3 regions of the Streptomyces sp. NPDC028635 genome follow, and region 3 is predicted to be linked to each of the others. Evidence: riboswitches for the same ligand, from Rfam matches in the RefSeq annotation. Region 3 holds a riboswitch; each other region holds the start of a gene.

What was found. Region 3 has a riboswitch for cobalamin ahead of AB0E88_RS25995 (HoxN/HupN/NixA family nickel/cobalt transporter). Riboswitches for the same ligand answer to the same signal wherever they lie in the genome.
Region 1: it holds a riboswitch for cobalamin, as region 3 does, so the genes downstream of both, AB0E88_RS28895 (cobalamin biosynthesis protein) here and AB0E88_RS25995 (HoxN/HupN/NixA family nickel/cobalt transporter) in region 3, are expected to answer to the same signal.
Region 2: it holds a riboswitch for cobalamin, as region 3 does, so the genes downstream of both, metE (5-methyltetrahydropteroyltriglutamate--homocysteine S-methyltransferase) here and AB0E88_RS25995 (HoxN/HupN/NixA family nickel/cobalt transporter) in region 3, are expected to answer to the same signal.

What each region holds. Positions count from the first base shown of each region.
Region 1 is NZ_JBEZWX010000036.1:55,021-65,233, reverse strand. Features, by position in the region: gene AB0E88_RS28910 (class II aldolase/adducin family protein) at 1-136, opposite strand, end outside; gene AB0E88_RS28905 (inorganic phosphate transporter) at 365-1,624, shown strand; gene AB0E88_RS28900 (hypothetical protein) at 1,659-1,880, shown strand; cobalamin riboswitch at 2,015-2,152, shown strand; gene AB0E88_RS28895 (cobalamin biosynthesis protein) at 2,258-3,199, shown strand; gene AB0E88_RS28890 (cobyric acid synthase) at 3,196-4,704, shown strand; gene cobN (cobaltochelatase subunit CobN) at 4,701-8,354, shown strand; gene AB0E88_RS28880 (putative cobaltochelatase) at 8,351-10,213, shown strand, end outside.
Region 2 is NZ_JBEZWX010000031.1:1,388-11,600, reverse strand. Features, by position in the region: gene AB0E88_RS26810 (FUSC family protein) at 1-940, shown strand, start outside; cobalamin riboswitch at 1,200-1,422, shown strand; gene metE (5-methyltetrahydropteroyltriglutamate--homocysteine S-methyltransferase) at 1,588-3,906, shown strand; gene AB0E88_RS26800 (chitinase) at 4,158-5,372, opposite strand; gene AB0E88_RS26795 (DUF2199 domain-containing protein) at 5,691-5,879, opposite strand; gene AB0E88_RS26790 (hypothetical protein) at 6,080-6,298, shown strand; gene AB0E88_RS26785 (hypothetical protein) at 7,435-7,977, shown strand; gene AB0E88_RS26780 (DUF5958 family protein) at 8,214-8,621, opposite strand; gene AB0E88_RS26775 (hypothetical protein) at 8,813-9,430, opposite strand; gene AB0E88_RS26770 (alpha/beta hydrolase) at 9,568-10,213, opposite strand, start outside.
Region 3 is NZ_JBEZWX010000028.1:80,994-91,206, reverse strand. Features, by position in the region: gene AB0E88_RS26010 (hypothetical protein) at 1-702, opposite strand, end outside; gene thrS (threonine--tRNA ligase) at 934-2,172, shown strand; gene AB0E88_RS26000 (nucleoside hydrolase) at 2,218-3,183, shown strand; gene AB0E88_RS25995 (HoxN/HupN/NixA family nickel/cobalt transporter) at 3,180-4,280, opposite strand; cobalamin riboswitch at 4,309-4,497, opposite strand; gene AB0E88_RS25990 (metalloregulator ArsR/SmtB family transcription factor) at 4,636-4,995, shown strand; gene AB0E88_RS25985 (glycoside hydrolase family 13 protein) at 5,081-6,724, shown strand; gene AB0E88_RS25980 (DUF4142 domain-containing protein) at 6,721-7,431, opposite strand; gene dnaK (molecular chaperone DnaK) at 7,642-9,561, shown strand; gene AB0E88_RS25970 (carboxypeptidase regulatory-like domain-containing protein) at 9,747-10,213, shown strand, end outside.

The sequences.
Region 1 (10,213 bases), on a different contig from region 3:
CACCGGCTTCCCCTTCGCGGGTCTCCCCCTGGCGGTTTTCCCCCTCGCGGGTCTCCCCCTCGCGGGCCTCTCCCCCGCCGTCCTCCGCCTCGCCGGCCACCCGTCCGTCCTGCCGCTCGCGCCTCTGCTCCGTCATGCCGCGATCCTGCCAGTCCCGGGTGACCGAAATCTCTTTCCCGGTGCCCGCGAACGGGCCCCCGATCCCGCGCCGGCCACCGGGGCCGTGTGCCGCCCGGGCCGGCGCGGTGGAACGGAGCAGCGCCCCCCTCTTTCCGACATCGGGACGCCCGGCTCAGTTCACCTTCCGTTCACTCAGGTTGCCTACGTTCAACCCGCCAATGACTTCGAACGAATGCCTGGGTAAATGGAAAGCTTCTCGCTGATCCTCGCGATTGTGGTCGTCACCGCTCTCGCGTTCGATTTCACGAACGGTTTCCACGACACCGCCAACGCGATGGCCACCACCATCTCGACCGGCGCGCTGCGGCCCAAGATCGCCGTGGCCATGTCCGCCGCCCTCAACCTCGTGGGCGCCTTCCTCTCCGTGGAGGTCGCCAACACGATCTCCAAGGGACTCGTCGACGAGAGCGGCATCCGTCCCGAGGTCATCTTCGCCGCCCTGGTCGGCGCGATCCTCTGGAACCTGCTGACCTGGCTCGTGGGCCTGCCCTCCAGCTCCTCGCACGCCCTCATGGGCGGTCTGATCGGCGCCACCGTCGCCTCCGCCGGCTTCGGCGCGGTCCACGGCGACGTCCTCGTCACCAAGGTGCTGCTGCCCGCGGTCGCCGCCCCGGTCGTCGCCGGTGTCGCGGCGATGGCCGCGACCCGGCTGTCGTACACGCTCGGCAAGAAGGCCGACGGCAAGGCGGCCGACAAGGGCTTCCGGGCCGGCCAGATCGCCTCCGCGGGTCTGGTCTCCCTCGCCCACGGCACCAACGACGCGCAGAAGACGATGGGCATCATCACCCTCGCCCTGGTCGCCGGCGGCGCCATCGCGCCCGACTCCGACCCGCCCACCTGGGTGATCCTCTCCGCCGGCCTGGCCATCGCGCTCGGCACCTACATCGGCGGCTGGCGCATCATCCGCACCATGGGCACGGGCCTGACGGACATGCAGCCGCAGCAGGGCTTCGCCGCCCAGACCAGCGCGGCCACCGCCATCCTCGCCTCCTCCCACCTCGGCTTCTCGCTGTCCACCACGCACGTCGTCTCCGGCTCGGTGATGGGCGCGGGCCTGGGCCGCAAGGGCGGTGTGGTCCGCTGGTCGACGGCGACCCGCATGTTCATCGCCTGGGGCCTGACCCTGCCGGCCGCCGCGCTGGTCGGCGCGCTCGCCGAGTACGTCACCGGATTCGGCGCCTGGGGCACCGCGCTGGTCGCCGTCTTCCTGGTGTCCGCCAGCTTCGGCATCTGGAAGATCTCCCGCCGCGAGGTCGTCGACCACACCAACGTCAACGCCGTGGAGGAGGAGCCGGCCGGCGTGGTCACCACCGCGATCGCCGCGGTGACCCCGCCTCCGGCCGCCGGCCCGGCCGTCACAGACGACCTGATGGCCACCATCCCCGCTCCGGCCGCCGCGACGGCGGAGCAGCCGGCCACCGCGAACCCGGCCCCGGCCGTCTGACCGCCGCTTTCGGGTACGAAGGAAGAGAAGCAGCATGAAGATCGACTGGTCGGCCCTCGGCTCCGTCTTCGGTGTCAGCCTCGTGGTCACCGTGGGTCTGGTGGCCCTGTTCACCCTCGGCATCATGGGTCTGTCCCGCCGCGAGCGGGCCCAGGCCCAGGGCGGCTCGGCCGCCCTCGCGGTCACCGGCGCGTACGCCTGCTTCGCGGCGTGCGCGGCGGCGGTGGCGTACGGCATCAGCCTGATCGTCGCCTGACCCGGCCTCACCACTCAACGACGCGGGGTGCCCGAGCGGCACCCCGCGTTCCGTTGTGACCTGGCAGGTTCCCTCCGTGTGGGCCTGCCCACACTCCTCCGTCCCAGGTCAAGGGCAAGTTGACGGCCCTCGAACAGCCGTGGTGGACTGCCGGGGCCAAGTTGCGGCGGCAGGAGAGGAAGCCGGTGGAAGTCCGGCGCGGTCCCGCCACTGTCACCGGGGTTGAACGACCCCGGGAGCCAGGAACTCTCACCGCCGATCTCCTTCGAACCAGGGCGCGGACACCCTGAGTGAGGACATGACGCCATGTGCGGCTGCCGGTTGAGGACCAGGCCCATCAGCGACGTTCCAGCCGACCCCACGGCCGGCTGAGCCCCGTGCGAGCCGAACGCGTCTTCGCGTACGGCGCCGCCGCCGGCCTCCTCGGCGACCTCCTCCTCGGTGATCCGCGCCGCGGTCACCCGGTCGCCGTGTTCGGCCGCGCCGCGGGCGCCGTCGAGCGCACCCTGTGGCGCGACCACCGCGGCTGGGGCGCCCTGCACACCGCTGTCTGCGCCGGCGGCGCCGTCGCCCTCGGGGCCGTCGCCGCCCGCTGCGTACGCCGCTCCCCCGCCGCCTCCCTCGCCCTCACGGCCGCCGCCACCTGGTCCGTCGTCGGGGGGACTTCGCTGGCGCGCGAGGCCGGCGCCATCGGACGCGCTCTGGAGGCCGGTGACGTGGAGGCGGCGCGGGCCCGGCTGCCCCATCTGTGCGGCCGGGACCCGCAGGCGCTGGACGCCGACGGGATCGCCCGGGCCGTGGTCGAGTCGGTCGCCGAGAACACCTCCGACGCCGTCGTGGGCGCCCTGGTGTGGGGCGCCGTCGGCGGGGTGCCGGGGCTGCTCGGGTTCCGGGCGGTCAACACCCTGGACGCGATGGTCGGTCACAGGTCGCCGCGGCTGCGGCGCTTCGGCTGGGCCTCCGCCCGCCTCGACGACGTGGCCGGCTGGCCGGGAGCCCGGCTGACCGCCGTCCTCGCCGTGCTCACCGGCCCGGACCGGCGCGGTGCCGTGCGCGCCTGGCGGGCGGACGCGGCGAAGCACCCCAGCCCCAACGCGGGCCCCGTGGAGGCCTCCTTCGCGGGCGCGCTCGGCGTGCGGCTGGGCGGCACCCTGTCGTACGGCGGACGGGTCGAGCACCGGCCCGTGCTGAACGGGCGGGGACGCGCCGTCACCCCCCACGACATCCGCCGGGCGGTACGGCTGTCCCGGCGCGTGAGCTGGCTTGCGCTCGGCGTGTGCGCGGGCGCACGCCTCATCGGGAAGGGGCGTGATCGATGAACGGCGGTCTCCTCGTCGCCGGCACCACCTCCGACGCCGGGAAAAGCGTCGTGACCGCCGGCATCTGCCGGTGGCTGGTGCGGCAGGGCGTGAAAGTGGCGCCGTTCAAGGCGCAGAACATGTCCCTCAACTCCTTCGTCACCCGCGAGGGCGCCGAGATCGGGCGGGCGCAGGCCATGCAGGCCCAGGCCTGCCGGATCGAGCCGACCGCGCTGATGAACCCGGTGCTGCTCAAGCCCGGTGGTGAACAGAGCAGCCAGGTGGTGCTGCTGGGCAAGCCGGTGGGCGAGCTGAGCGCGCGCGGCTACCACGGCGGGCGCCAGCAGAAGCTGCTCGGCACGGTCCTGGAGTGCCTGGCCGAGTTGCGGGGCACGTATGACGCGGTGATCTGCGAGGGGGCGGGCTCGCCGGCCGAGATCAATCTGCGCCGGACCGACATCGTGAACATGGGCATCGCGCGGGGTGCGCGGCTGCCCGTGCTCGTCGTCGGCGACATCGACCGCGGGGGCGTCTTCGCGTCCTTCTTCGGCACCGTCGCCCTGCTCTCGCCCGAGGACCAGGAACTGGTCGCCGGGTTCCTGGTGAACAAGTTCCGCGGTGACGTCTCCCTGCTGGAGCCGGGCCTGGACATGCTGCACGGCCTGACGGGCCGCCACACCTTCGGCGTGCTGCCCTTCCGGCACGGGCTCGGCATCGACGAGGAGGACGGCCTGCGGGTCTCCCTGCGCGGCACCGTCCGCGAGTCGTCCGTCTCCCCGCCCGTGGGCGAGGACGTGCTGCGGGTCGCCGTCTGCGCGATCCCCCTGATGTCCAACTTCACCGACGTGGACGCGCTGGCCGCCGAACCGGGCGTGGTCGTGCGGTTCGTGGACCGTCCGGAGGAGCTGGCCGACGCGGACCTCGTGGTGATCCCGGGCACGCGCGGGACCGTCCGGGCTCTTCAGTGGCTGCGGGAGCGGGGACTCGCCGACGCCTTGGTGCGCAGGGCCGCCGAAGGCCGTCCGGTCCTCGGCATCTGCGGCGGCTTCCAGGTGCTCGGCGAGCACATCGAGGACGAGGTCGAGTCGCGCGCCGGAGCGGTCGACGGGCTCGGCGTCCTGCCCGTGCGCGTGCGCTTCGCCCGCGAGAAGACCCTCACCCGGCCGGTCGGGGAAGCCCTCGGCGAACGGGTCGAGGGGTACGAGATCCACCACGGGGTCGCCTCCGTGACGGGCGGGGAGCCCTTCCTCGACGGTTGCCGCGTCGGCCAGACGTGGGGCACGCACTGGCACGGCTCGCTGGAGTCGGACGGCTTCCGCCGCGCCTTCCTGCGCGAGGTGGCCGCCGCCGCGGGCCGCCGCTTCGTGCCCGCGCCGGACACCTCCTTCGCCGCGCTGCGCGAGGAGCAGCTCGACCGGCTCGGCGACCTCATCGAACAGCACGCGGACACGGACGCGCTGTGGCGGCTCATCGAGTCCGGCGCGCCGCAAGGACTGCCTTTCATTCCACCGGGAGCGCCCGCATGAGCACAGTGTTGTTGTTGTCGACCGCCGACACGGATCTGCTGGCGGCCCGGGCCTCCGGCGCGGACTACCGGATCGGCAACCCCACCCGCGTCGACGTCGCCGCCGAACTGCCGGGCCTGCTCGAGGGCGCGGACCTGGCCGTCGTACGGCTGCTGGGCGGCAAGCGCGCCTGGGAGGACGGGCTCGCCGCGCTGAAGGCGTCCGGTGTCCCGACGGTGCTGCTGGGCGGCGAGGCCGTGCCGGACGCGGAGTTGATGGCCGAGTCGAGCGTGCCGGCCGGCGTGGTCGCGGAGGCGCTGCGGTACCTGGTCGAGGGAGGCCCCGAGAACCTGCTGGAGCTGTCGCGGTTCCTGTCGGACACCGTGCTGCTGACCGGTGAGGGCTTCGAGGAGCCGCGAAAGATGCCGGAGTACGGCGTCCACGGCTCGTACGCGCTTCGGGACGGGCGTCCGACCGTGGGCGTGCTCTTCTACCGCGCCCACGAACTGAGCGGCAACACCGGCTTCGTGGACACCCTGTGCGAGGCGATCGAGGCGCAGGGCGCCAACGCGCTGCCCGTGTACTGCGGTTCGCTGCGCGGTGCGGACGCCGGGCTGTACGACCTCCTCGCGCGGGCCGACGCGCTGGTCGCCACCGTGCTCGCGGCCGGCGGCACCCACGCCTCGCAGGCGTCGGCGGGCGGCGACGAGGAGGCCTGGGACATCGGCGCGCTCGCCGAGCTGAACGTCCCGGTGCTGCAGGGGCTCTGCCTGACCTCGTCGAAGAGCGCCTGGGAGGAGTCGGACGCGGCCCTGTCCCCCATGGACGCGGCGATGCAGGTCGCGATCCCGGAGTTCGACGGCCGGCTGATCACCGTGCCGTTCTCCTTCAAGGAGCAGGGCCCGGACGAGGTCCCGGTGTACGTGGCCGACCCGGAGCGGGCCGCGCGTGTCGCCGGGATCGCCGTGCGGCACGCCCGGCTGAAGCACAAGCCGAACGCCGAGAAGAAGATCGCGCTGGTCTTCACCGCCTACCCCACCAAGCACTCCCGCGTCGGCAACGCCGTCGGCCTGGACACGCCCGCGTCGGCGGTGCGGGTGCTGGACGCGCTGCGGGACGCCGGGTACGCGCTGACCGAGTACCCCTCCGGCGGTGACGAGCTGATCCACCGGCTGATCGAGGCCGGCGGCCACGACGTCGAGTGGCTGACCGAGGAGCAGCTGGCCTCCGCCCCCGCGCGGGTGCCGCTGGCGGACTACCGCGCGTGGTTCGACACGCTGGACCCGGAGCTCCGGGACGCCATGCTCCAGGCGTGGGGCGAGCCGCCGGGCTCCCTGTACGTCGACGGCGACGACATCGTGCTGGCCTCCCTGCAGTTCGGGAACGTCGTCGTGATGATCCAGCCGCCGCGCGGCTTCGGCGAGAACCCGATCGCGATCTACCACGACCCCGACATGCCGCCGTCCCACCACTACATGGCGGCCTACCGCTGGCTGGACAACAGCTTCGGCGCGGACGCGATCGTGCACATGGGCAAGCACGGCACGATGGAGTGGCTGCCCGGCAAGGGCCTCGGCCTGTCCGGAGGGTGCGCCCCCGACGCCGTCCTCGGTGACCTGCCGCTGATCTACCCGTTCATCGTCAACGACCCCGGCGAGGGGACCCAGGCCAAGCGGCGCGGGCACGCCACGGTCGTCGACCACCTCGTACCGCCGATGGCCCGCGCCGACACCTACGGCGACCTGGCGAAGCTGGAGCAGCTGCTCGACGAGTACGCGCTGGTGTCCGACCTGGACCCGGCGAAGGCGCCGGCCGTCCGCGCGCAGATCTGGACGCTGGTGAAGGCCGCCGAGCTGCACCACGACCTGCATGTGGACGAGCAGCCGGACGACGAAGAGTTCGACGAGTTCGTCATGCACATCGACGGCTATCTGTGCGAGATCAAGGACGTGCAGATCCGCGACGGCCTGCACGTCCTGGGCGGTGGCCCGGTCGCCGAGCCGCGCGTCAACCTGGTGCTGGCGGTGCTGCGCGCCTCGCAGGTGTGGGGCGGGCAGGCGAACGCCCTGCCGGGCCTGCGGGCCTCGCTCGCGGCGCACTTCGGGCTGGTCGAGAAGGAGCTGCTGGGCGAGCCGGGTGCCCCGGTGAAGGTGCCGGTGGAGCTGACGGACCTGGTGGACGGCCCGGCGCGCACCGCGTCCGACGCGATCGACCTGCTGGAGCAGCTGTGCCGGCGGATCGCGGAGGGCATGGAGGAGCGCGGCTGGGACGCTTCCCTCAGCCGCGGTCTGCTCAGGGACGTCCTCGGCGCCGAACTGCCCGACGCCGTAGCCGTGCTGGAGTTCGCGTGCACGGAGGTCGTGCCGCGCCTCGCCCGGACGACCGACGAGATCGGGCACATCCTGAAGGCGCTCGACGGCGGTTACGTCCCCGCGGGGCCGTCCGGTTCGCCGACCCGCGGTCTGGTCAACGTCCTGCCGACCGGCCGGAACTTCTACTCGGTCGACCCCAAGGCGATCCCGTCGCGGCTGAGCTGGGAGGTCGGGCAGTCGCTCGCCGACTCGCTCGTGGCCCGCTATCTCCAGGACACGGGTGAGTACCCGAAGTCGGTCGGTCTCACGGTGTGGGGCACGTCCGCGATGCGCACGCAGGGCGACGACATCGCGGAGATCCTGGCGCTGCTGGGCTGCCGTCCCGTCTGGGACGAGGCCTCGCGCCGCGTGACGGGCTTCGAGGTGGTGCCCCTGGAGGAACTGGGCCGGCCGCGCATCGACGTCACGGTCCGCATCTCCGGCTTCTTCCGTGACGCGTTCCCGCACGTCGTGGCGCTGATCGACGACGCGGTCCGCAAGGTGGCGGAGCTGGACGAGCCCGGCGAGCGCAACTACGTCAAGGCGCACGCCGACGCGGACACTGCCGAGCACGGCGACCGGCGCCGGGCCACGGCCCGCATCTTCGGTTCCAAGCCGGGCGCGTACGGCGCCGGTCTGCTGCCGCTGATCGACGCCCGCAACTGGCGCTCGGACGCCGACCTCGCCGAGGTGTACGCGGTGTGGGGCGGCTACGCCTACGGGCGGGGGCTCGACGGGCGGGCGGCGCGCGGGGACATGGAGACCGCGTTCAAGCGGATCGCGGTCGCCGCGAAGAACGTCGACACCCGTGAGCACGACCTGGTCGACGCCGACGACTACTTCCAGTACCACGGCGGCATGGTCGCCATGGTCCGGCACCTGACCGGCGCCAACCCCGAGGCGTACGTGGGGGACAGCGCCACCCCCGACCAGGTGAGGACGCGCACGCTCGGCGAGGAGACGCACCGGGTGTTCCGGGCCCGCGTGGTCAACCCGCGCTGGATGGCGGCCATGCGGCGGCACGGCTACAAGGGCGCCTTCGAGATGGCGGCGACCGTCGACTACCTGTTCGGCTACGACGCCACGGCGGGCGTGGTCGACGACTGGATGTACGAGAAGCTCAGCGCCGAGTACGTCTTCGACCCGGAGAACCGGGACTTCATGAAGAAGTCCAACCCATGGGCGCTGCGGGGCATCACGGAACGACTGCTGGAGGCCGCCGAGCGCGGCCTGTGGGCGGAGCCGGACGCGGACACGCTGGAGCGGCTGCGCGCCGCGTATCTGGAGCTGGAAGGCGACCTGGAGGGCGACGAGAAGTGACCACCCCCTTTCCCTTCACGGCCGTCGTCGGCCAGGACGACCTGCGGCTCGCGCTGCTGCTGAACGCCGTCTCGCCGGCGGTCGGCGGGGTGCTGGTGCGCGGCGAGAAGGGCACCGCGAAGTCGACGGCCGTGCGCGCGCTGTCGGCGCTGCTGCCGGAGGTCGACGTCGTCGCCGGCTGCCGCTTCTCCTGCGACCCGGCGGCCCCGGACCCGTCCTGCCCGGACGGCCCGCACGAGCCGGGGGCGGGCGTCGCGCGCCCCGCCCGCATGGTCGAACTGCCCGTCGGCGCCTCCGAGGACCGGCTGGTCGGCGCGCTCGACATCGAGCGTGCGCTCGCCGAGGGCGTGAAGGCGTTCGAGCCGGGCCTGCTCGCCGACGCGCACCGCGGCATCCTGTACGTGGACGAGGTCAACCTGCTCCACGACCACCTGGTCGACCTGCTGCTGGACGCGGCGGCGATGGGCGCCTCCTACGTGGAGCGCGAGGGCGTCTCCGTGCGGCACGCCTCGAAGTTCCTGCTGGTCGGCACCATGAACCCGGAAGAGGGCGAACTGCGGCCGCAGTTGCTCGACCGGTTCGGGCTGACCGTGGAGGTCGCCGCCTCCCGTGAGCCCGACCAGCGGGTGGAGGTCGTCAAGCGGCGCTTGGCGTACGACGCCGACCCGGCCGCTTTCGCGACGCGCTGGGCAGAGGAGGAGAGCGCGGTACGGCAGCGGATCACGGCGGCGCGGGCGCTGCTGCCGCAGGTGCGCCTGGGCGACGGTGCGCTGCGGCAGATCGCGGCGACCTGTGCGGCGTTCGAGGTGGACGGCATGCGCGCCGACATCGTCATGGCCCGCACCGCGACCGCGCTGGCCGCGTGGGCCGGGCGGACCGACGTGCTCGCCGAGGACGTGCGGCAGGCGGCGCTGCTGGCGCTGCCGCACCGGCGGCGCCGCAACCCCTTCGACGCGCCCGGCCTGGACGAGGACAAGCTCGACCGGACGCTGGAGGAGTTCTCCGGCGAGTCCCCCGACGACGACCCTGACCCCGATCCCGGCCCCGACGGTCCCGGTGGGGGCGGCGGGCAGCCGTCCCCCGACGCCGGTCCGCAGGGCGGCGACACCGGGGCGCGGCCCGAGGAGGGCGACGGCGGTGAGCCGCAGCCGTCGGGCGCGGGGGCGGCCGAGCAGCCCGCCGCACGGGCCTCCGAGCCCTTTCGCACCAAGGTGCTGAGCGTGCCCGGGATCGGCGAGGGTGCCTCCGGCCGGCGTTCGCGGGCGCGCACCGAGCAGGGGCGCACCACCGGGGCGCGCCGGCCGCAGGGTGCGCTGACCAAGCTGCACCTGGCGGCGACCGTGCAGGCGGCGGCCCCGCACCAGCGGGCGCGGGGCCGTTCCGGGCCGGGGCTGGTGATCCGCCGGGACGATCTGCGGCAGGCGGCCCGCGAGGGGCGTGAGGGCAACCTCGTGCTGTTCGTGGTGGACGCCTCCGGGTCGATGGCGGCGCGGCAGCGGATGAGCGCGGTCAAGGGTGCCGTGCTGTCGCTGCTGCTGGACGCCTACCAGCGGCGGGACAAGGTGGGGCTGGTGACCTTCCGCGGATCGGCCGCGGATGTGGCCCTGCCGCCGACGTCGTCCGTGGACGCGGCCGCCGCGCGCCTGGAGTCGCTGCCGACGGGCGGGCGTACGCCGTTGGCGGCCGGGCTGCTCAAGGCGCACGAGGTGCTGCGGGTGGAGCGGCTGCGGGACCCGGCGCGCCGGGCGCTGGTCGTGGTCGTGACCGACGGCCGGGCGACGGGCGGCCCGGAGCCGGTGGCGCTCGCCGGCCGGGCGGCGCGGCTGTTCGCGGCCGACTCGGTCGCCTCGGTGGTCGTG
Region 2 (10,213 bases), on a different contig from region 3:
CTTCCACCGGACGTACGCGCGTGCGGTGGCCCGGCTCGCCGGGACCCTGGCGGGCGTCGCGCTCGCCACCGGGACGGTGCGGGCGATGGGCCCGGACGCCCATGTGTCCGGCGCGCTGGCCGTGGTCTCGGCGGGCCTGTCGTACACGCTGAACCGTACCGGCTATGCCTATACCCAGTGTTTCACCGCCGCGTACGTCGTCTTCCTGCTCGGCATGGGCGGCGAGGCATGGGAGCAGACAGTCCTGGAGCGGGTGGTGCTCACCCTGCTCGGCGGGGCCCTGGCCATGCTGGCGTACGTGGTGTTCCCCGCCTGGGAGACACCTCGACTGCCGGGCCGGCTCGCGGACTGGCTCGCCGCCAACGGCCGCTACGCGGCCGCGGTGCTCCGCGACCTGGCCGAACCGACCCGGGAGCGTCACGCCGACATGCGCCGGGCACTGCTGGAGAGCAGGGAGGCACGTGCCGCGTGGCAGGAGGCGTACGACCGGGCACGGCAGGAACCGGTCCGCCCCAGGGGCCTGACGTCGCGCGAGGCTCAGGAGGCGCAGGAGGCGCTCAAGGGGTTCGGCCGGGCGGCGATGCTCATGGAGAGCCACGTCCCGCAGGCCGACAGCCGTTCCCTCCCCGAGGCGGAGCGATTCGCCCAGGCCCTGGAGACGGACACCTCGAAGGCAGCAGTCGCCGTGCGCGAGCACCGGAATCCGGACTGGAGCCGTGTGGAAGAGGCGCTCCACGCGTGGGATGACGCCGCGGACCATGGCAGCCCGGTCGTGCGGCGCGAAGCGGAACTACAAAAACGGGCCTTGGAGGACCTCGCGACAGCCGTGAGCCGCACACCTTTGGAACGGGACGTCGGCTCTGCTCGCGAGGAGCAACGGGTGCGAGCGACCCTTGCTGCGGAAGGTGATGGAACAGGGCCCGCGCAACGGGGTGGGTGACGACGCCGGCGCCGCCTAGAGCCGTGGAGTCGGGCTCCTCGACCGGAAGACCGGCCGCTGCAACAGCTACGTCCAGGATCGAGGGCCTGGTTCGATCGGACTGAGGGGTTACCGCAGCGTCGACGGTCCGGCGCGGCGTTGCAGGGGAAGGGCGGGAAGCGCGTGTGCGGGGTTTCCCGCCGTGCGTTCTCGGTTCGGCGTTCGCGTCGCCATGGCCGAATGACGGAGGTCGCGCTGCCTTCCCGCACGGAGAACCCGTAAGGTGGCGGGTGCAGCTGGTTCGCCCCGTCCGCCAGGCGGGATGCGTCGTAAGAGGGAACCCGGTGGGAATCCGGGACTGCCCCGCAGCGGTGAGCGGGAACGACCGCCGTCATACGCACTGGGTCCGAGGTACCGGGCCTGGGAAGCGACGGCCATTAGGTGTCTCGTACGACGAGACGTGCCCGCGAGTCCGAAGACCTGCCATCTGCCCGCGCGCGAACCACTCGTGCGCGGACATCCCGGTGACCTCGAGGGCGGGTCGGCGTACATACCAGGCGGACGACCGTGCCTTGCCGCGCACGCTTCGTGCCGTCCGGTTCGTCACCCCTTCGCGCTCTCGTCCCGTACCCGGGATCTCAGGGATTCATCTCGCGAAGGAGATCTCCGTGACCACCAAGTCCGCAGCCTCGGCAGCACGGGCCACCGTGTACGGCTACCCACGCCAGGGCCCGAACCGGGAACTGAAGAAGGCGATCGAGGGTTACTGGAAGGGTCGTGTCAGCGCCGACGCCCTCCGGGCCACCGCTGCCGAGCTGCGTCGCACGAACTGGCGGCAGCTCGCCGACGCCGGCATCCACGAAGTCCCGACGGGGGACTTCTCGTACTACGACCACGTCCTCGACACCACGGTCGCGCTCGGCGCGATCCCCGACCGCCACCGCGCCGCCCTCCAAGCCGACGCGCTGGACGGCTACTTCGCCATGGCCCGCGGCACCCGGGACACCGCGCCCTTGGAGATGACCAAGTGGTTCGACACCAACTACCACTATCTGGTCCCCGAGCTGGGCCCCGGCACCGTCTTCACCGCCGACTCCGGCAAGCAGGTCGCGGACTTGAAAGAAGCCCTCGGCGTGGGTCTGACTCCCCGTCCCGTCCTGGTCGGCCCCGTCACCTACCTGCTGCTCGCCAAGCCCGCGCCGGGCGTGGCGGCGGACTTCGCACCGCTCACCCTCCTGGACCGGCTGTTGCCGGCCTACGCGGAGATTCTGGCCGACCTGCGCGCGGCCGGCGCGGAGTGGGTCCAGCTGGACGAGCCGGCCCTCGTCCAGGACCGCACCCCGGCCGAACTGAACGCCGCCGCCCGCGCCTACCGCGACCTCGGCGCCCTCACCGACCGGCCCAAGCTGCTCGTCGCCTCGTACTTCGACCGGCTCGGCGACGCCCTGCCGGTGCTGGCCAAGGCGCCGGTCGAGGGCCTCGCCATCGACTTCACCGAGTCCGCGGCCGGGAACCTGGAGGCTCTCGCCTCCGTCGGCGGGCTGCCCGGCAAGCGGCTGGTCGCCGGTGTCGTCAACGGCCGCAACATCTGGGTCAACGACCTGGAGAAGTCCCTGTCCACCCTCGGCACCCTGCTCGGGCTGGCCGACCGGGTCGATGTGGCCGCCTCCTGCTCCCTCCTGCACGTGCCACTGGACGCGGCGGCCGAGCGCGACATCGAACCGCAGATCCTGCGCTGGCTCGCCTTCGCCAGGCAGAAGACGGCCGAGGTCGTCACCCTCGCCAAGGGCCTCGCCCAGGGCACGGACACGATCGCCGCCGAACTCGCCGCCAACCGCGCCGACCTGGCCTCCCGGACCGGCTCCCCCATCACCCACGACCCGATGGTGCGCACACGCGCCGCCGCCGTCACCGAGGCCGACACCCGCCGGTCCCAGCCCTACCCCCAGCGGAGAGCCGCCCAGCGCGCGCACCTCGGCCTGCCTCTGCTGCCGACCACCACCATCGGCTCGTTCCCGCAGACCGGCGAACTGCGTACCGCGCGCGCCGACCTGCGCGCCGGCCGCATCGGCACCGCCGATTACGAGGAGCGCATCAAGGCCGAGATCCAGGAGGTCATCTCCTTCCAGGAGAAGACCGGCATCGACGTCCTGGTGCACGGCGAGCCCGAGCGCAACGACATGGTGCAGTACTTCGCCGAACAGCTCACCGGCTACTTGGCCACGCAGCACGGCTGGGTCCAGTCCTACGGCACCCGGTACGTCCGTCCGCCGATCCTCGCCGGCGACATCTCCCGGCCCGAGCCGATGACCGTGCGCTGGACGTCCTACGCGCAGTCACTGAGCGATCGCCCCGTCAAGGGCATGCTCACCGGCCCGGTCACCATGCTCGCCTGGTCGTTCGTACGTGACGATCAGCCGCTCGGCGAGACGGCACGCCAGGTCGCCCTCGCCCTGCGTGACGAGGTGAACGACCTCGAGGCGGCCGGCACGTCCGTCATCCAGGTGGACGAACCGGCCCTGCGCGAGACCCTGCCGCTTCGCTCCGCGGAGCACCCGGCCTACCTGGCCTGGGCGACCGAGGCGTTCCGGCTGAGCACCGGTGGCGTGCGGCCCGACACCCAGATCCACACCCACATGTGCTACGCCGAGTTCGGGGACATCGTCCAGGCCATCGACGACCTCGACGCCGACGTCATCAGCCTGGAGGCCGCCCGCTCGCACATGCAGGTCGCCCGCGAGCTGGCCGCCCATGGCTACCCGCGCGAGGCCGGGCCGGGCGTCTACGACATCCACTCCCCTCGCGTCCCCAGCGCCGAGGAGGCCGCCGAACTGCTGCGCGCCGGCCTCAGGGCCATCCCTGCCGAGCGGCTCTGGGTGAACCCTGACTGCGGGCTGAAGACCCGCGCCTGGCCCGAGACGCGCACCTCCTTGGAGAACCTCGTCACCGCCGCCCGCACCGTCCGCGGGGAACTGTCCGGGTCCTGACCCGCCCGATACCCGCGGGGCCGGGGCGCCACTGGTGCCCCGGCCCCTGCAGGAGCGGCCCCACCGCGGGGAGCCGTTCGGGGTGGTCAACCACAGCCGGCGGCATCGCTAGTCATGCTCCACACCTCCGTCACCACCGTGCGGTGCGGACGGGCACTCCGGGCCGACGTGAGAGCCCCGGCCCGGGCAGTCACCGGCGAGGCCCTTGCCCTTGGTGACCCGAGAGGGTGCACATTCGGACGTCCAACTGTTCAGCAGGCGCCCTCGTCCTGCCACGGACCCCACTGCGAGGTGCCGGGCACCTCGTTCTGGGTCCACCACTTGGCCTTCCAGTTGTGCTTGCCGTAGGAGACCTCGTTCCCCACCGTGTACACCGCCGACGAACTCCACGCCGTCTTGCAGGAGGTGGGGGTCGGCGTCGGAGTCGGAGTCGGGCCGGGCGGGGTGGTCGGCGGGGTGGCGCCCGCGAACTTCACGGAGTACGCGGCGAAGTCCCAGGGGTTCTGGGCGACGCTCGAGCAGGTGCCGGACGTACGCCCGCCGTTGTCGGGCGGGCTGCACTGCCGGTCGCGGTTCAACGACCAGAAGGTGAAGCGGTCCATGTGATGGCTGGTGGCGTAGTCCAGCACCGTCTGGAAGTCGGCCTGCGTGAAGATCTCGCCCGTGTCGCTGCGGCCGTTCATGCCGGAGAAGCCCTCGTGGGCGTAGGCCGTCGCCTGGTCCCAGCCGAAGGTCGACTGGAGCACCGAGTTGAAGTTGGTCAGCGCGCTGGTCTGGCTCGCCGCGCCGTTGAAGCCGCCGTCGAACGGCATGATCGAGAAGTTGTTCGGGGTGAATCCTTGCGACTTGGCCTCCAGCAGCATCTGCTTGCCGAACCAGCCGGTGCCGTCCGCGGTGCCGGCCGTCGTCACGGACACGTACAGACCGGGGTTGTTCTGCTGGAGGATCTTGGCGGCGCCGATCTCGTTGTGGATGGCCGCGGTGTTCTCGTACTCCGGCTCCTCCAGGTCGAAGTCGATGGCGTGCAGCCCGTACTTGGTGATGACCTGCTGGTAGGCCGCCGCCGTGGAGGCGGGGTCGGAGCATGCCTGGCCGAGCTTGGTGCCGCCGTAGCCGCCGATGGAGACGGAGACGTCGCCGCCCTTGCCTCGGATCGTGTTGATCACCGACTGCACGGCCGTGTCCGAGGAGACAGGGGCGGTGCCACCCCAGGTCGGCGAGCACCCGCCGCCGTTCGGGGCCAGGATGAAAGCGAGCTGGAAGGCCTTGAGGCCGGTCGCGTCCATGATGGCGGCCGCATCCGGCGGATCGTTGTCCAGCGGCATCAGATAAGGGGCAGCGGCATACCAGCGGTTGTCGAGCGCGGTGGGCGCGCCCGAGGCGCTGCCCGCGACGAGGGCGGTCGTGCCGGCGGCGGCCAGCGTGACGGCCGCCGCCGCGCCCAGACAGGCCCGAAGGGGTCTCATGAAGTGCCTCCCGGAGCGGGTGAGGAGGGGAAGTCGCCCCAGGCTCCGGGAGGTGTTGGGGTCACGTCAATAAGTTGGACTAGACCAAATCTCCCTTTGGACTAGACCATGCGATTCCTTTACCTAGGGGGCGCATCCCTCTGCGGGCCGCCGAACCACTGGGCACCGCCATCCACACCGCCCTGCATCTGCGCGCAGCACGCCCGCCATCCAGCGAACCGCCCCACCTTCCCCGACGCCCACACCGCAAATTCCGGGCTCTGCAGCTCAAGCCGGTCGGCCCGATCGGTAGGGGCGTTACGGAGCCCACCACTGCCATCACTGCTTCGGGCCGTCGCCGGAGTGGAGCACAGCCTCCGCGGTCTCCCGGACGCGGTCCAGGATGATCCCCTTGCGCTGTTCGACGGCGAGGGGGCGGTCGGTGGGCTCAAGCCCGACGAAGGGGCGCTCGCCGATCGGGCGGGTGTGGACGTGCGTCTTGAGGTTGAGGGTCGCGGCCGGGTGGATCGGCAGGTCGGTGGTGAGCCAGCCGAAGTACGGCGCCTAGGCCTCGCGGCCGAACGTCCCACAGATCCCCGGACCGGAGAAGCTCTCTGGGCTGAGCGACAACCAGACGCCCGAGGAGGACACGTCGTCGCTGCCGATGACCGACGCACCGGGCAGGTGTCGACGAGCGAAGTAAATCGAACACATGATTGAATTAAGCCATGCGACCGATTCCCGATGACCTCGCCCGGGCGGTTGACGAGTGGCACGCGACCTACCGCCAGCTCGCGGCCCAGCAGCGCACCGTGCTGCGCAGACGACTCGTGAAGCTGTCGGGCCAGGTGCTCTTCCACCCCCACTGGGACGGCCGGCGCACGTCGGCCGCAGCCGCGCTGTACGCAGCCGGTCATCGCGCCCGCGATGGGCGAGCCGCCTCCTGACCCTGCGCGGAACACACTGATCTACCAGGTGCTTGTGGTTGCAGATGGGATGGCTCGAAGGGCATGCGCTCGTATCAGCGGCCGCAGGGAGGCAGCGGTCTGCCGCGGCCGCCCGCCAGGCGGGTGCGGCCAGCTGTCCGGGCGGTGTCCCCGGGCAATGAGAACGGCAGCGTCGTAGCGTCGTGAGCATGCACGATGCGCCCCGACGTATCGACCCCACCACCGAGCGGGCCACCGCGGCGCTGCTCCTCGGGTGCCGGCCGAACCAGGTCGGGTACTGCTCGCGCTGCCTGGGGTTCACCGTGCGACACGTGCCACACGCCTTGGTCGTGTACCCGGCCTGCCGCGCCGTCGAGCCGGACGACGGCTGGGGCCTAGGCGGCCGATCATGACGGCCCGGCAGCCGGACGGTCTGAGGGGCGGGGGAACATGGTCGTGGGTTGGAACGACGGAGACGCAGGGCTGGGGGGACTCATGGGAGCGTTTTACGCGTCCGCGCTGGACGGAGTCGCCCGCAACCCGGCGCTGCCGACACCGTTGCTGCTGCGCTTGCTCGCCTTCGATGGCGGTGACGGTCCGCCGTGTCATGCCGTGCAGCGGGCAGGACTTCCCGAGTCAGCCGTCGCGGTGATCCTGGATCACCCGAACCCGGGCACCCGGATCAACTTTGCGATGAGCACCAGGGCCGAGCCCGCGCACCGGGCCCGGCTCGTGGACGACCCTTCCCCCAGGGTGCGGGCCGCTCTGGCGTACGGACCCGAGGAACGTGACCCGCGGACAACGGTCGCGCCGCTGCCGGACGACGTGTGCGCACGCCTGCTCGACGACCCGGACTCCTTCGTACGAACGGCCCTGCTGGACTCACCCCATCTCGCGCCGTCGTTCGTGGCCTCCTTGGCCACGCACCGCGATCCGGCAGCGCGCCGAAGGGCGGCGCTCGCATGGGAGAAGCTGCCTTCGGACGAGCGACCAGCGCTGCTTGCCGACCCCGACCCTGAGGTGAGGCAGGCCGCCGCACTGTGGGAATGCCGACGGGACGCACGCGTCACCGCCGCACTCCTCCGCGATCCGAAGTCAGCCGCCGAGGCGCTGCGCCGCGGACTCCTGCACCGCGCCGACGCCGAACGAAACGATGCGTGGCCGAGCGGACGCACCTGGCCGCCCTCGCCGAGAACCCGTCGTTGCCCCCGGACCTCGCGCATCAGCTCACCGTGGACCCCGACGAGGCCGTACGGCTCGCGGTCTCCCTCAGACTCGAACCCGGCGAGACGCAGCGCATGACGATCGACTTCACAGTCGGGGCCTCCGACCGGGGGAACGTCGAGTGGGTGCGCGACGGGCTCGCCCACCCCGATGTGCTGCGCCGGGCCGCCACCTCCGCCCACCCACTGCTCCAGCGCAGCGCCGCCCAGAGCCCACACCTGCCACCCGATCTCGTGCGCCTGCTCGCACGCACCAAGGACCCACTGGTGGAAGTTCTTTTGAGTATGCACCACCCCGACACCCCGGAGGAGGTCCTGATGCGCGTGTTCGCACGCCTCGGCGGCACCTTCTCCGCCTGGATGGCGGAGACTCACCCCCGCTTCCCCCGTAAGGTCTCGCCGCGCGTTACGCGAATCACCCGGACGGCAACTACCGGCGGCTTGCCGTCCGGGATCCGGCCGCAACACCCGCGCTGATCGAACGGCTCAGCCGTGACCCCGCGGTCCGGACACGCCAGGCAGCGGTCGGCGACCCGCGCATCCCGCTCCACCGCCTCCGCGAAGCGCTTCATGTCCCAGAACTGGCCTCCAGCGCGGGCGCCAATCCTGCCCTGCCCGAGGACGAGATGGCCGCCGTCCTGAACCGGTCCGCCGTTCCTGCCTGACCGCCGAGCGGAATCGTCAGGCGCTGAGTACAGCGGCTGGACTCGTCCTCACTCGTTGACGATGGGCAGGTTGTGCCACCAGTGACCGCATCCGCCAGAGCAGCAACGTTCGCGGCGCCGTTCGTCTGCGACCGCGAGGACCGCGACCAGCAGCCGGAACGCCTTGCGTCGTTCATCGACAGGGGTGAGGCCGGCGATCTTGCCCAGTTGCTGGTCGATCGGGCCGCACGTGATCAAGACCGCCGGGGTGTGCGTCGGGCGCAGCCCAGCACGTCGGATGCTCTCCGGTCCGTCTTCGGTGACGGCGCGCGCCTGCACGCAGTGGTGGCGAAGAAACAGGAGTATCTCGGCCTGCTCCCCCGGGTCGTGGGCTTCGAACCACTCGATGCCCTGTGACATCGAGCGCAGCCCTTGGGCGAGTTCGTTGAGGATGATGTCCCGCTCCATCATGATCATCTCCGGCAGGCAAGCGAGGCGTAGAGCGCGGCGGTCTCATCGACGAAGGCCAACGGTGCCTTGTGGCCTGTCAGCAGTCATGCGGGTCGACGCTACACCCCCGGAACAGGGGTACGTGCGGCCCTGCACGCTCATGGACGGGTCTGCTCCCGGTGCCCCCTGTGCCTTGCCGTGCACGGGTTGACGGGGCTTCAGAACGGGCGATCGGCCGTGCCCAGAACGACGAGTTCGGTACTGCCCAGCACCTCCGCGAGCGCCTTCGGGGCGCCGCGCATGTGGAAGTAGTCCCACTGCGCGCGGCGGATCACCTGGTCGGGGTGGCCGAGTGCACGCAACACGTCCCAGTGCAGGGCCTGGGCCCAGACGTAGCCGGGGTCCCCGTCGACGTCCATGTCCTGCACGTCGATCGGGGTGTCTGCGAGCGCGGAGGCCAAGCGGTGGCTGTCCACAGGCCCGGCGGCGAAGTCCAGGAACGCAGCAGGGTCGGCGCCCAGGGGCGCGTCATGGGCGCTCTCGTCGTCCCGGACCGGCCAGGAGTCGTAGCGGTGGGCGCGCAGTCCGTCCCGCCAGACCTCCAACTCCAGTCGGTCACCGTCGTATTGGAAGGCGGCGAGCACCGGGGCGCCCAACTCGGCGCTGATCGGTCCGGCGAGCGCGAAGACACTGTTGTCGTCGACGGACCGGTCCGGATGGACGAGGCAGAACCTCGGCCCGGCGGGAATCGCATAGCCTGCCGTGCAGACCCCTCCCAGGACGGGGGCCGCCTGTTCGAGCGGCGCGGCGATCAGAATCGTGCCGTACGTGGTCACGGCCTCACCTCCTGGAATGCGGTGACCCTACGCGGCGGTGAAGCTGCGAAGCAAAGGAGGCGAATCAGCGGTCGCGGATCGTGGGGCCGGTCCGGCGCCGGCGGCCGCGGGGCTCCCACGCCGACCGGCACGCGGGCTCAGCGGAGCAGCAGGTCGCGGATCGCGCCCGTGATCTCGTCGGGCGCCTCCTCGGCCATGAAGTGCCCCGCACCGGTCAGCCGGTGGTCCAGGTCCGGCGCCCACGCGTGCCAGAGTGCGGCGGCGTCGTAGTCCAGTCGCGTGCCCCAGTCCTGCTGGACGACTGTCACCGGCATGGCCAGCTGGGAGCCGGCGTCCAGGTCCGCCTGGTCATGGGTGACGTCGATACCGGCCGAGGCCCGGTAGTCGGCGACGATCGAGGGCACTGCGGCAGCGCACGCCCGCACGTACTCGGCACGAACCTCGTCCGGCAACGCGGCCGGATCGCCGGCCCAGGTGTCGAGGAACGAGCCGAAGAACGCCTCCGCGCTGTTGGCGATCATCGTCTCGGGCAGGCCGGGAGGCTGCGCCATGAGGAAAAGGTGGTAGCCGACCGCTGCCGGCACGCCGTGCAGCACGTTCCACATGTCAAGCGTCGGCACGATGTCGAGCAGGCCGAGATGGGTGATGCTCTCGGGGTGATCCAGCCCCGCGCGGAAGGCGACCAGAGCGCCCCGGTCGTGTCCGACGAGGGCGAAGCGCTCGTGCCCCAGCGCCGAGGCCACGGCCACGACGTCCGCGGCCATGGTGCGCTTGGAGTACACC
Region 3 (10,213 bases):
GGGGACGTCGGAGAGGCCGCCGTTGGTCAGGGTGAACGCGTCCGGGCCTTGGCGGACCACCGCCACGTCGAGGGTGAGGACCGTCGGGTCCTCCGTGCCCTCGGCCGGCGGGGCCGTGACCGTGACGCGCAGGCCCTGTCTCGCGTCCCCGACCGGGGGCAGGGAGGCGGCGGAGATCTGGACGTCCTGGGCCACGCCCCGCCCCGTCGTCGCGGTGAAGTGCGCGCAGGTCTGCGGCACCGTCGCGAGCCAGGCCAGGGTCCGGTCGACGTCGGCGGGCGGCTGGGCCGAGACCTGGTAGCGCATCTGGGCGCCGGTGTCGGTGTTGTCGAGGCCGACGACCGCGCGGGCCGGGGAGCCGAGGAGTTCGTCCGCGTACAGGGCGTCGAGGAAGCGGGCGCAGTCGCCGGGTGCGCCCGTCGTCTTCAGCATGCCGTCCCGCCAGGTCGCCGCGCCCCGCGTGGGCGTCCAGGCCGGCCCGAGGTCGGACTCGGTGACCAGGACCGCCTGGGCCTGGGCGGTGGTCAGCGCGGGCGTGGTGGTGGGGGAGGCCGGTGCCGTGCGGGGGGCGGAGGACGTGGTGGGGGTGCCGGTGGGAGCCTCCTCCATGTCGAGGTAGCGGCCCGAGCAGGCGGTGGCGGTCAGGAGGGTGCCGGCGGCGAGCGTCAGGGCGAGGGCTGCGGGGACCGGGGGTCGGGGCATCGGGGCTCCTGGGCGGGGCGGGGTGCGTACGTCCAGGTCAGCACCGTGATCGCCGGGCGACCAGCGCACAGGACCGTCCGGGCGACAAATGCGCTCGCGCAGGCCGGGGCGGCTCGGTACCGTCGTCGTGTGCAGCGCGTACAGGTCCTGTCCACGACGACGCCGGAGAGTGTCCCGGCGCGCTGAGCGATGTCGCGAAAGCCCCGGGGCGGGTGCCCCGGGGCTTTCGGCGTGCGGGGGCTCGTCCCGTCGGAGGAAGAGGAGCCCGTCATGCATGATCACCGTCGCCTCGGCCGTGAGCTCGACCTGTTCGGCACCGACCCGCTGATCGGGGCGGGACTGCCGTACTGGCTGCCCGACGGGGCCGTCGTGCGGCACACCCTGGAGAGTTACGTCCGGGGCCTGGAGCGCGCCGCCGGCTACCGGCACGTGTACTCGCCCGTGCTCGGCAAACGGGAGCTGTACGAGATCTCCGGGCACTGGGAGCTGTACGGCGACGACATGTTCCCGCCGATGCGGCTGGGGGCGGAGGAGGTCGTGCTGCGGCCCAGTCTGTGTCCCCATCATGCGATCGTCTACCGGTCGCGGTCCCGCAGTTATCGGGAACTGCCGTACCGGGTGGCCGAGTTGGGGGGCATGTTCCGGTCCGAGCTGTCCGGGGTGCTGGGGGGTCTGACCCGGGTGCGGGCCATTCAGCTGAACGACGCGCACATCTTCTGCACCCCGGACCAGGCCGTCGGCGAGGCCCGGGCCGCGCTGGAGCTGATCGCCCGCGCCCATGCCGACCTGGGCATCCGGGGCGCCCGCTACCGGCTGTCGCTGCCGGGGGAGGGCGGCAAGTACGTCGCCGACCCGGAGCTGTGGCGGCGGGCGACCGGCATGCTCCGCCAGGTGCTGGAGGGGATCGAGCACGAGGAGGCCGCGGGGGAGGCCGCGTTCTACGGGCCGAAGATCGATGTGCAGGTCGCCGACGCGGCGGGCCGGGAATCGACCCTGTCGACCGTGCAGATCGACCTCCATCAGCCGGAGCGGTTCGGGCTGTCGTACGTCGGCGCGGACGGGGGCAGGCACCGGCCCGTGATGGTGCACCGCAGTGTCATCGGCAGCGTCGAGCGGGTGGTCGCGCACCTGATCGAGCAGCACGGCGGTGCCTTTCCCGCCTGGCTGGCGCCGGTGCAGCTGGTCGTGCTGCCGGTGTCGGCGGAGCAGGAGGAGCGGGCCCGGGAGGTCGTGAGGGAAGCGGAGAGGGCCGGGCTGCGCGCCGAGGTCGCCGTGGAGGGGAGCCTGGGGGCACGGATCCGGGCGGCGCGGCTCGTGCCGTATCAGGTGGTGGTCGGTGCCCGGGAGGACGCGGCCGGGGAGGTCGCGCTGCGGCTGCGGGACGGGCGGCGGGCGCAGGTGCCGGTGGCGGAGCTGGTGCGGCGGGTGGTGGGGGTGGTGGCGGCGCGCGGGGCGGATCTGTGGGGCTGAGCGGCCCGGGCGCTTATGGTCGGGGGACGACGGAAGGAGCTCGTGGTGGCCGGTCAACCCATCCCCGTGATCATCGACTGCGACACGGGTGTCGACGACGCCCTCGCCCTGCTGTTCGCCGTACGTCATCCCGGTCTGGATCTGCGCGCGGTGACGTGTGTCGCCGGGAACACGGACGTGGACGGCGTCGTGCGCAACACGCTGACCGTGCTGGAGCAGGCGGGGGCGCCGGAGATCCCGGTGGGGCGGGGTGCCGAGCGTCCGCTGGTCGAGCCGGCGCGGTCGGCGCGGCACGTCCACGGTCATGACGGCATGGGCGACCTGGGGCTGCCCGCGCCGAGGCGCCGGCCCGCCGACGTGGACGCGGTGACGCTGCTGCGCCGCGAGATCCTCGCGAGCGAGCGGCCGGTGACCCTGATCCCGACGGCGCCGCTGACGAACGTCGCACTGCTGCTGCGCACCCATCCCGAGGTGACCCGCAACATCGAGCGGATCGTCTTCATGGGCGGTGCGGTCGCCTCCGGCAACGCCACGCCGGTCGCGGAGTTCAACGTCTGGCACGACCCGGAGGCCGCGGCGATCCTGCTGACCGCGGGGGTGCCGATCACCATGTACGGGCTGGACGTGTTCATGCGGGTGGTCGTGCCGGGCACCGATGTGCACCGGATGCGGGCGAGCGGTGAGCCCGGCACCCGGCTGGCCGGTGAGCTGCTCGCCCACCGGCCCACCACCCAGGGCGGCGAGCCCGAGGCGGAGGAGGCGGGCGGCCTCGGTGACGCGGGCGCGGTGTGCGCGGTCGCCGATCCGGCGGGCCTGACGACGCGGCTGCTGCCGGTGGAGGTGTCGCTGGCCCCGGGCCCGGGCCGCGGGCAGACGATCGTCGACCGGCGCCCGCGCCCCGGCGAGTCCGAGATCCATGAGGGCGCCCGTGAACAGCCGCTGGTGGACGTGGCGTTGGAGGTCGACGTCGACCGCTATGTGAAGCTGTACCTGGAGACGGTCGAACGCTAGTCGGCCGAGGCCGTCCAGCGTTCCTCCACCCTGGCCAGCCTCCAGTACGTCAGGGCCGCCGCCCACACCAGGACGAACAGGCCGACGATGAGGTAGCCGACGTTGTCCAGGTCGATGCCGGCGATCCAGCCGGTGACGCCGTCGTCGAGACCGAACTTGTCGTGCAGGACGCCGACCAGCTCGATGGTGCCGATCACGAAGGCGACCGCGATGGACAGGCCGGTGATGGCGAGGTTGTAGAACACCTTGCGGACCGGGTTGGAGAACGCCCACTGGTAGGCGAAGTTCATGAACGTGCCGTCGAGGGTGTCGAACAGGCTCATCCCGGCGGCGAAGAGGAGGGGCAGGCAGAGGATCGCGTACCAGGGCAGGCCCGCCGCCGCGCCGGAGCCCGCCATCACCATCAGCGTGACCTCGGTGGCCGTGTCGAAGCCGAGGCCGAACAGGAAGCCGAGCGGGTACATCTGGCCGGGTCGGGAGACCGACTTGGTGAGGCGGCCCAGGATGCGGTTCATGAACCCGCGCGAGTCCAGGTGCGCCTCCAGCTCCCGCTCGTCGTACGTCCCCGCGCGCATCGCCCGGAACACCTTCAGGATGCCGAAGAGGGCGACCAGGTTGAGCGCGGCGATCAGATACAGGAACGTGCCGGAGATCGTCGTGCCGAGGAAGCCGAGCACCTGGTGGGTGGTCGAGCCCTCGTTCATCACCTTCCCGGCGAGGGAGGTGCCGCCCGCGATCAGCAGCGCCAGCAGGACGACGACGCTGGAGTGGCCGAGCGCGAACCAGAAACCGACGGAGACCGGGCGTTTGCCGTCGGCCATCAGCTTGCGGGTGGTGTTGTCGATGGCGGCGATGTGGTCGGCGTCGAAGGCGTGCCGTACGCCCAGGGTGTAGGCGGTGACGCCGAGGCCGATGCCGAAGGCCTTGGAGCCGACCTCGTAGTGGCCCGGCACCACGAGGAGGAAGAGGATCCCGAAGGCGGCGACGTGCAGGGCGGCGATGGCGGCCAGCAGTCCGGCGGTTTTGACGGTGTCCTCGCGGCGCCACTTGAAGGTGGCGTTCGCGGGCGTCGTCGGGGCAGGGTCGGGCAGGGTCATCCGGTTCACGCTCCAGCACCTCGTGGATCACTTCGTGAGCTGCCGTGGCCGGTCTCCTGGCTGACGGGGCTGGTGCGTCCGCCGTCCCTGCCTTCCCGGTCCTGAAGACCAGTGGCCCGGCGTGAACCGGACGGGACGAGAACTTCCCCGATCACAGTGGCGAGGGCCGCTCCGGTTTCTCACCGGCTTCCCGAACACCACGGCCCGCCCACGGTAGGGGTGCGGAGGGTCTCCTGCATAGCTGCACAGCTGAGCAGGTATCCAAGATCACAGAGCGGAGATCGCGGAGGGGGCGGGCCGCCCGGTCGTGCGGGCCCGTGGGCGGCGGGCCGACCGGGGGCGGGAGAATGCGGGCATGCACCTCGTGCCTGACGACCGCGCCGACCGCCGCACCATCGACGGTCACCGTGTCTGTGACGCCATCGCCGCCATCGGCGACGCCGCCCACGTGCGTGCCTGGGCCGACCGCTTCTCGCTGCTCGCCGACCCCAACCGGCTCGCTCTCCTGCTCGCCCTGCACCGCACCGGCCCGCTCGCGGTGTCCGACCTGGCCATCGCGACCGGCATGAACGACCCGGCCGTGTCGCAGGCCCTGCGGCTGCTGCGGGCGGCGGGCACGGTGGCGGGCGAGAAGCAGGGCCGGGTGGTCCGCTACCGGGTGGTCGACCCGGACGTACGGACACTGCTCGCGCGCTGCACCGCCGACGGCGCCTGACCCGGGCGGACGCGGACACGTTCCCCCGGGCGGCGAAGTGGACAGTCATCTCCCTGTCGTGCCCGAACCGGCGAACGGAGACCGCGTGCCCGATCTCTCCTCCCGCGACCCCGCCTGGTGGCGGCAGGCCGTCGTCTACCAGGTCTATCCCCGCAGCTTCGCCGACGCCGACGGCGACGGGCTCGGTGACCTGCGCGGCATCACCGGCCGCCTGACCCATCTGGCCGCGCTCGGCGCCGACGCGCTGTGGCTGAGCCCGTTCTACCCCTCCGAACTCGCCGACGGCGGCTACGACGTGGCCGACCACCGCGCCGTGGACCCGCGCCTGGGCACCCTGGACGACTTCGACGCCCTGGTCGCCGAGGCGCACCGGCTCGGCCTGAAGGTCGTCGTCGACATCGTCCCCAACCACACCTCGCACCGGCACGCCTGGTTCCAGGAGGCGCTGCGCGCCGGGCCCGGTTCGCGCGCCCGGGAGCGGTACGTCTTCCGCGAGGGGCGTGGCGCGGAGGGGGAGCTGCCGCCCTCGGACTGGCAGTCGGTGTTCGGCGGCAGCGCCTGGGAGCGGGTGCCGGACGGGCAGTGGTACCTGCATCTGTTCGCCCGTGAGCAGCCCGACCTGAACTGGGCCGACGACGAGGTCCGCGCCGACCTGCGGCGCACCCTGCGCTTCTGGGCCGACCGCGGCGTGGACGGTTTCCGGGTGGACGTCGCGCACGCCCTGGCCAAGGACCTGTCCGAGCCGCTGCGCGACCTCGGCGCGCCCGAACTGAGCGACGAGGCGGCCCTCACGGTGCTGCCCCCGGGCAGCCATCCCTTCTACGACCGCGACGAGGTGCACGAGATCTACCGGGACTGGCGCCGCCTCCTCGACGCCTACTCCCCGCCCCGCGCGGCCATCGCCGAGGCATGGGTGCCGGGCGAGCGCCGCGCGCTGTACGCCCGGCCGGACGAGCTGGGCCAGGCGTTCAACTTCGAGTATCTGCAGGCCCCCTGGCAGGCGGACGCGCTGCGCGAGGTCATCACCGCGTCGCTGGCCGGCGCGCGGGCCGTCGGCGCCTCGGCGACCTGGGTGCTGTCCAACCACGACGTCGTCCGGCACGCCTCCCGGCTGATGCTGCCGCCGGGCACCGACGACAACGCCTGGCTGCTGTCCGGCGGCCACGCGCCCCGGATCGACCCGGCGGCCGGGCTGCGCCGGGCCCGCGCGGCGACGCTGCTGATGCTGGCGCTGCCCGGCTCGGCGTATCTCTACCAGGGCGAGGAGCTGGGGCTGCCCGAGGTCGCCGAGCTGCCGGCCGAGGTGCTCCAGGACCCGATCTGGGAGCAGACGGGCCATGTCCGCAAGGGCCGCGACGGCTGCCGGGTGCCGCTGCCGTGGACGACCGGCGGCCCGTCGTACGGCTTCGGCGCGGGCGGCGCCTGGCTGCCGCAGCCGCCGTCCTTCGCGTCGTACGCCGTGCAGGCGCAGGACGGGGTGGAGGGCTCGACGCTGGAGCTGTACCGGGCCGCGCTGAGACTGCGCCGCAAGCTGGCGGAGGGCGAGGAGCTGCGGTGGGCCGAGGACGTCCCGGCCGGTGTGCTCGCCTTCGCCCGGTCCCAGGGCTGGCGGTGCGTCGCCAACCTGTCGGAGCGCGCGGTGCCGCTGCCGCCCGGTGAGGTGCTGCTCGCCAGTGCCCCGCTGGAGGACGGCCGGCTCGGCCCGGGCACCACGGTCTGGCTGGGTTAGCGCACCGTCGGGGAGGGGTCGCCGGGCAGGGGGACCGGGACGGACGTCGGGTTCGGCGGCGGGGTGAGGACCACCTGCGGCTGGCCCCCGGCGGGGGGCGGCGGCGTGACGTCGCTCGAGGGCAGCTTCGGTGGGGCGGTCTGCTGGAAGAGGGCCTGGTCGAAGTTGACCAGGCCGGTCTTCTCCATGACCGTCATGTGGTCGAGGACGGTGTCGTTGGCCTGGTCGGCCAGCGCGCGCACCAGCGTGTTCTTCGTCGTGGAGCGGATCTTCGCGATCGTGTTGAAGATCGAGCCGTGTGTGATCCGCAGGATGTTCGCGAAGTCCGAGTCGAACTGCCGGCCGCTGTCCGCGTTGAGGGTGGCGACGAATCCCTGCTGCTGGGGGCTGGGCAGGTTGGGCAGCGTGATGTTCAGCATCGGAGCGACCCTGCGGCAGGTGATGTCCAGGGCCGCGTGCCCGTCGATGAGGTGCCGGCCCGCCGTGAGGACTGCCTTGTCGGTGCTCTTCTTCAGGGCCATCTGACCCACGGGGTACTCCCACAGGCCGGCCGCTCGCACCTTCACCACGAAGTCGCGGTCGCCTTCCGTGAGCGGCCCCCACTGGGTGGTGGCGATCACCCGTGAGGTGTCGCTGGACACCGTCTGCAGGCCCAGCATGGCGGGATAGGCGAGTGCGACGAGGGTCAGGCCGAGGGCACCGCCCACGAAAAGGGTTCCCGTCGCGGTCCGCGAGAGTCGCACCATGCCTCCTGTCGTCGTCCGGTCGGACGCACAGGAGTACGCGGCCGGGGGCGTCTGTGTTCGGGCGGCGCCGTAAAAAATCTTCCTTGACGGCGGTCGGCTCGCGTTTTATGCAGGTATGTGAGGTCACGTCCGCAGCCCCGGCAGCTACGGCACCCGAGAAGGGAGAGCCCGATGGCGCGTTCGGTCGGAATCGATCTCGGCACCACGAACTCGGTGGTCGCGGTCCTGGAGGGCGGCGAGCCCACCGTCATCACCAACACGGAGGGCGCCCGCACCACCCCGTCCGTCGTCGCCTTCGCCAAGAACGGCGAGGTGCTCGTCGGGGAGGTCGCCAAGCGGCAGGCGGTGACGAACGTGGAGCGCACGGCCCGGTCCGTGAAGCGGCATGTGGGCGACCACTCCTGGCGGTTCCCGGAGAGCGGCGACGTGGACGGCAGGCGGTACACCGCGCAGGAGGTCTCCGCGCGGGTGCTGCAGAAGCTCAAGCGGGACGCGGAGGCGTACCTCGGGGAGGACGTCACGGACGCCGTGATCACCGTGCCCGCGTACTTCGACGACGCCCAGCGGCAGGCCACGAAGGAGGCCGGGGAGATCGCCGGCCTGAACGTGCTGCGGATCGTCAACGAGCCGACGGCGGCGGCGCTGGCGTACGGGCTGGACAAGGGCAACGACCAGACGGTGCTCGTCTTCGACCTCGGCGGCGGCACGTTCGACGTGTCGCTGCTGGAGATGGGCGACGGTGTCATCGAGGTCAAGGCGACCAACGGCGACACGCACCTCGGCGGCGACGACTGGGACCAGCGGATCGTCGACCACCTCGTCACCGGGTTCAGGAACAACTACGGCGTCGATCTGTCGAAGGACAAGATGGCCGTGCAGCGGCTGCGGGAGGCGGCGGAGAAGGCGAAGATCGAATTGTCCTCGTCGACGGAGACGAGCATCAACCTGCCCTACGTCACCGCCTCCGCGCAGGGGCCGCTGCATCTGGAGGAGAAACTCACCCGGGCGCAGTTCGAGCAGCTGACGGCGGATCTGCTGCAGCGCTGCGAGGGGCCCTTCCAGAACGCGGTGCGGGACGCGGGGATCTCCGTCAAGGACATCGACCACGTGGTGCTGGTCGGCGGGTCGACGCGGATGCCGGCCGTGACGGAGCTGGTGAAGGGGCTGGCGGGCAAGGAGCCGCACAAGGGCGTCAACCCCGACGAGGTCGTGGCGGTCGGCGCGTCGCTGCAGGCCGGTGTGCTCAAGGGGGAGGTCAAGGACGTCCTGCTGCTGGACGTCACCCCGCTCTCGCTCGGCATCGAGACCAAGGGCGGCATCATGACCCGGCTCATCGAGCGCAACACGACCATTCCCACGCGGCGTGCGGAGATCTTCACGACGGCGGAGGACAACCAGCCGTCGGTGACGATCCAGGTGTACCAGGGGGAGCGGGAGATCGCGGCGTACAACAAGAAGCTCGGCATGTTCGAGCTGACCGGACTGCCGCCCGCGCCGCGCGGGGTGCCGCAGATCGAGGTGGCGTTCGACATCGACGCCAACGGGATCATGCACGTCTCCGCGAAGGACCTCGGCACCGGCAAGGAACAGAAGATGACCGTCACCGGGGGCTCCGCGCTGCCGCGGGACGACATCGACCGCATGGTGCGGGAGGCCGAGCAGCACGCGGAGGAGGACCGGAGCCGGCGCGAGGCGGCGGAGACCCGCAACCAGGGGGAGCAACTCCTCTACCGGACGGAGCAGTTGATCCGGGACAACCCGGAGAACATCCCGGCGGACGCCCGGAGGGAGACGGAGGAGGCGCTGGCCGAGCTGAAGGAGGCGCTGAAGGGGGAGGACACGGGGGCGATCCGCGCCGCGGTGGACAAGGCGGCTCAGGCGGCGCAGAAGATCGGTACGGCCATGTACGAGCGGGGCCGCGCGGATGCCTCCGGCGGTGGCGCTGCCTCCGGCGGGGATGGCTCCGGTGGTGGCGCTGCGTCCGGCGGTGGTTCCGGTGGTGCTGCCTCCGGCGGTGGCTCCGGTGGTCCGGCCGAGGATGACGTGGTGGATGCGGAGATCGTCGACGACGACAAGCGGGAGGCGGGCTGAGGACGTTCGTCGTCCGCGGGTGGGCGGGGGCCGGTCGCGCAGTTCCCGGCGCCCCCGAGTGGGCTGCGGTGGCCGTTGCGGGCCCGTCACCCGGACGGGGGTACAACGCGCGGCGTGCGTCGTGTCCGGCCGGGACACTCGGCGTGGGGGGTCGACACCCGTTCGTTCAGGGAGATCGCGCCACCATGAGACGCCCCCTCGCTTCGCTGGGCTGCTGTGCAGCTCTCGTTCTGACCGTCCTCGTCCAGTCCCCCGCCGGGGCCCGGGAGCGCGAGCTGTGGGGCTCGGTGACCATCGTTCCCGGCCGGCAGGGGCTGCTGGAGGTCGCCGGGTACGGCGGTCCCGCTCTGGGCGCCGGGTCCCGGCTGACGCTGACCGTCTCGGAGCCCGCCGCGGTGACCGGTACGCCGCTGGCCGACGGCGGGTACCGGGGGGCCGTCGCCTCCGACGGCGGTACCGGCAGTTACACGTTCACCGGCACCACGGCGGCCGGTCCGTGGTCCGGACGGACGTTCCCGTTCGTGCTCTCCGTTCCCGCCGACGCCGTGCCGGGGACCCGGCTCAGCGCGTGCGCGATGGTCGTCACCGACGCGGGCGGCGGCCGCCGGGACGAGGGGGCGTGCTCGGTCACGGTGGGGCTGCCCGAGCCGAC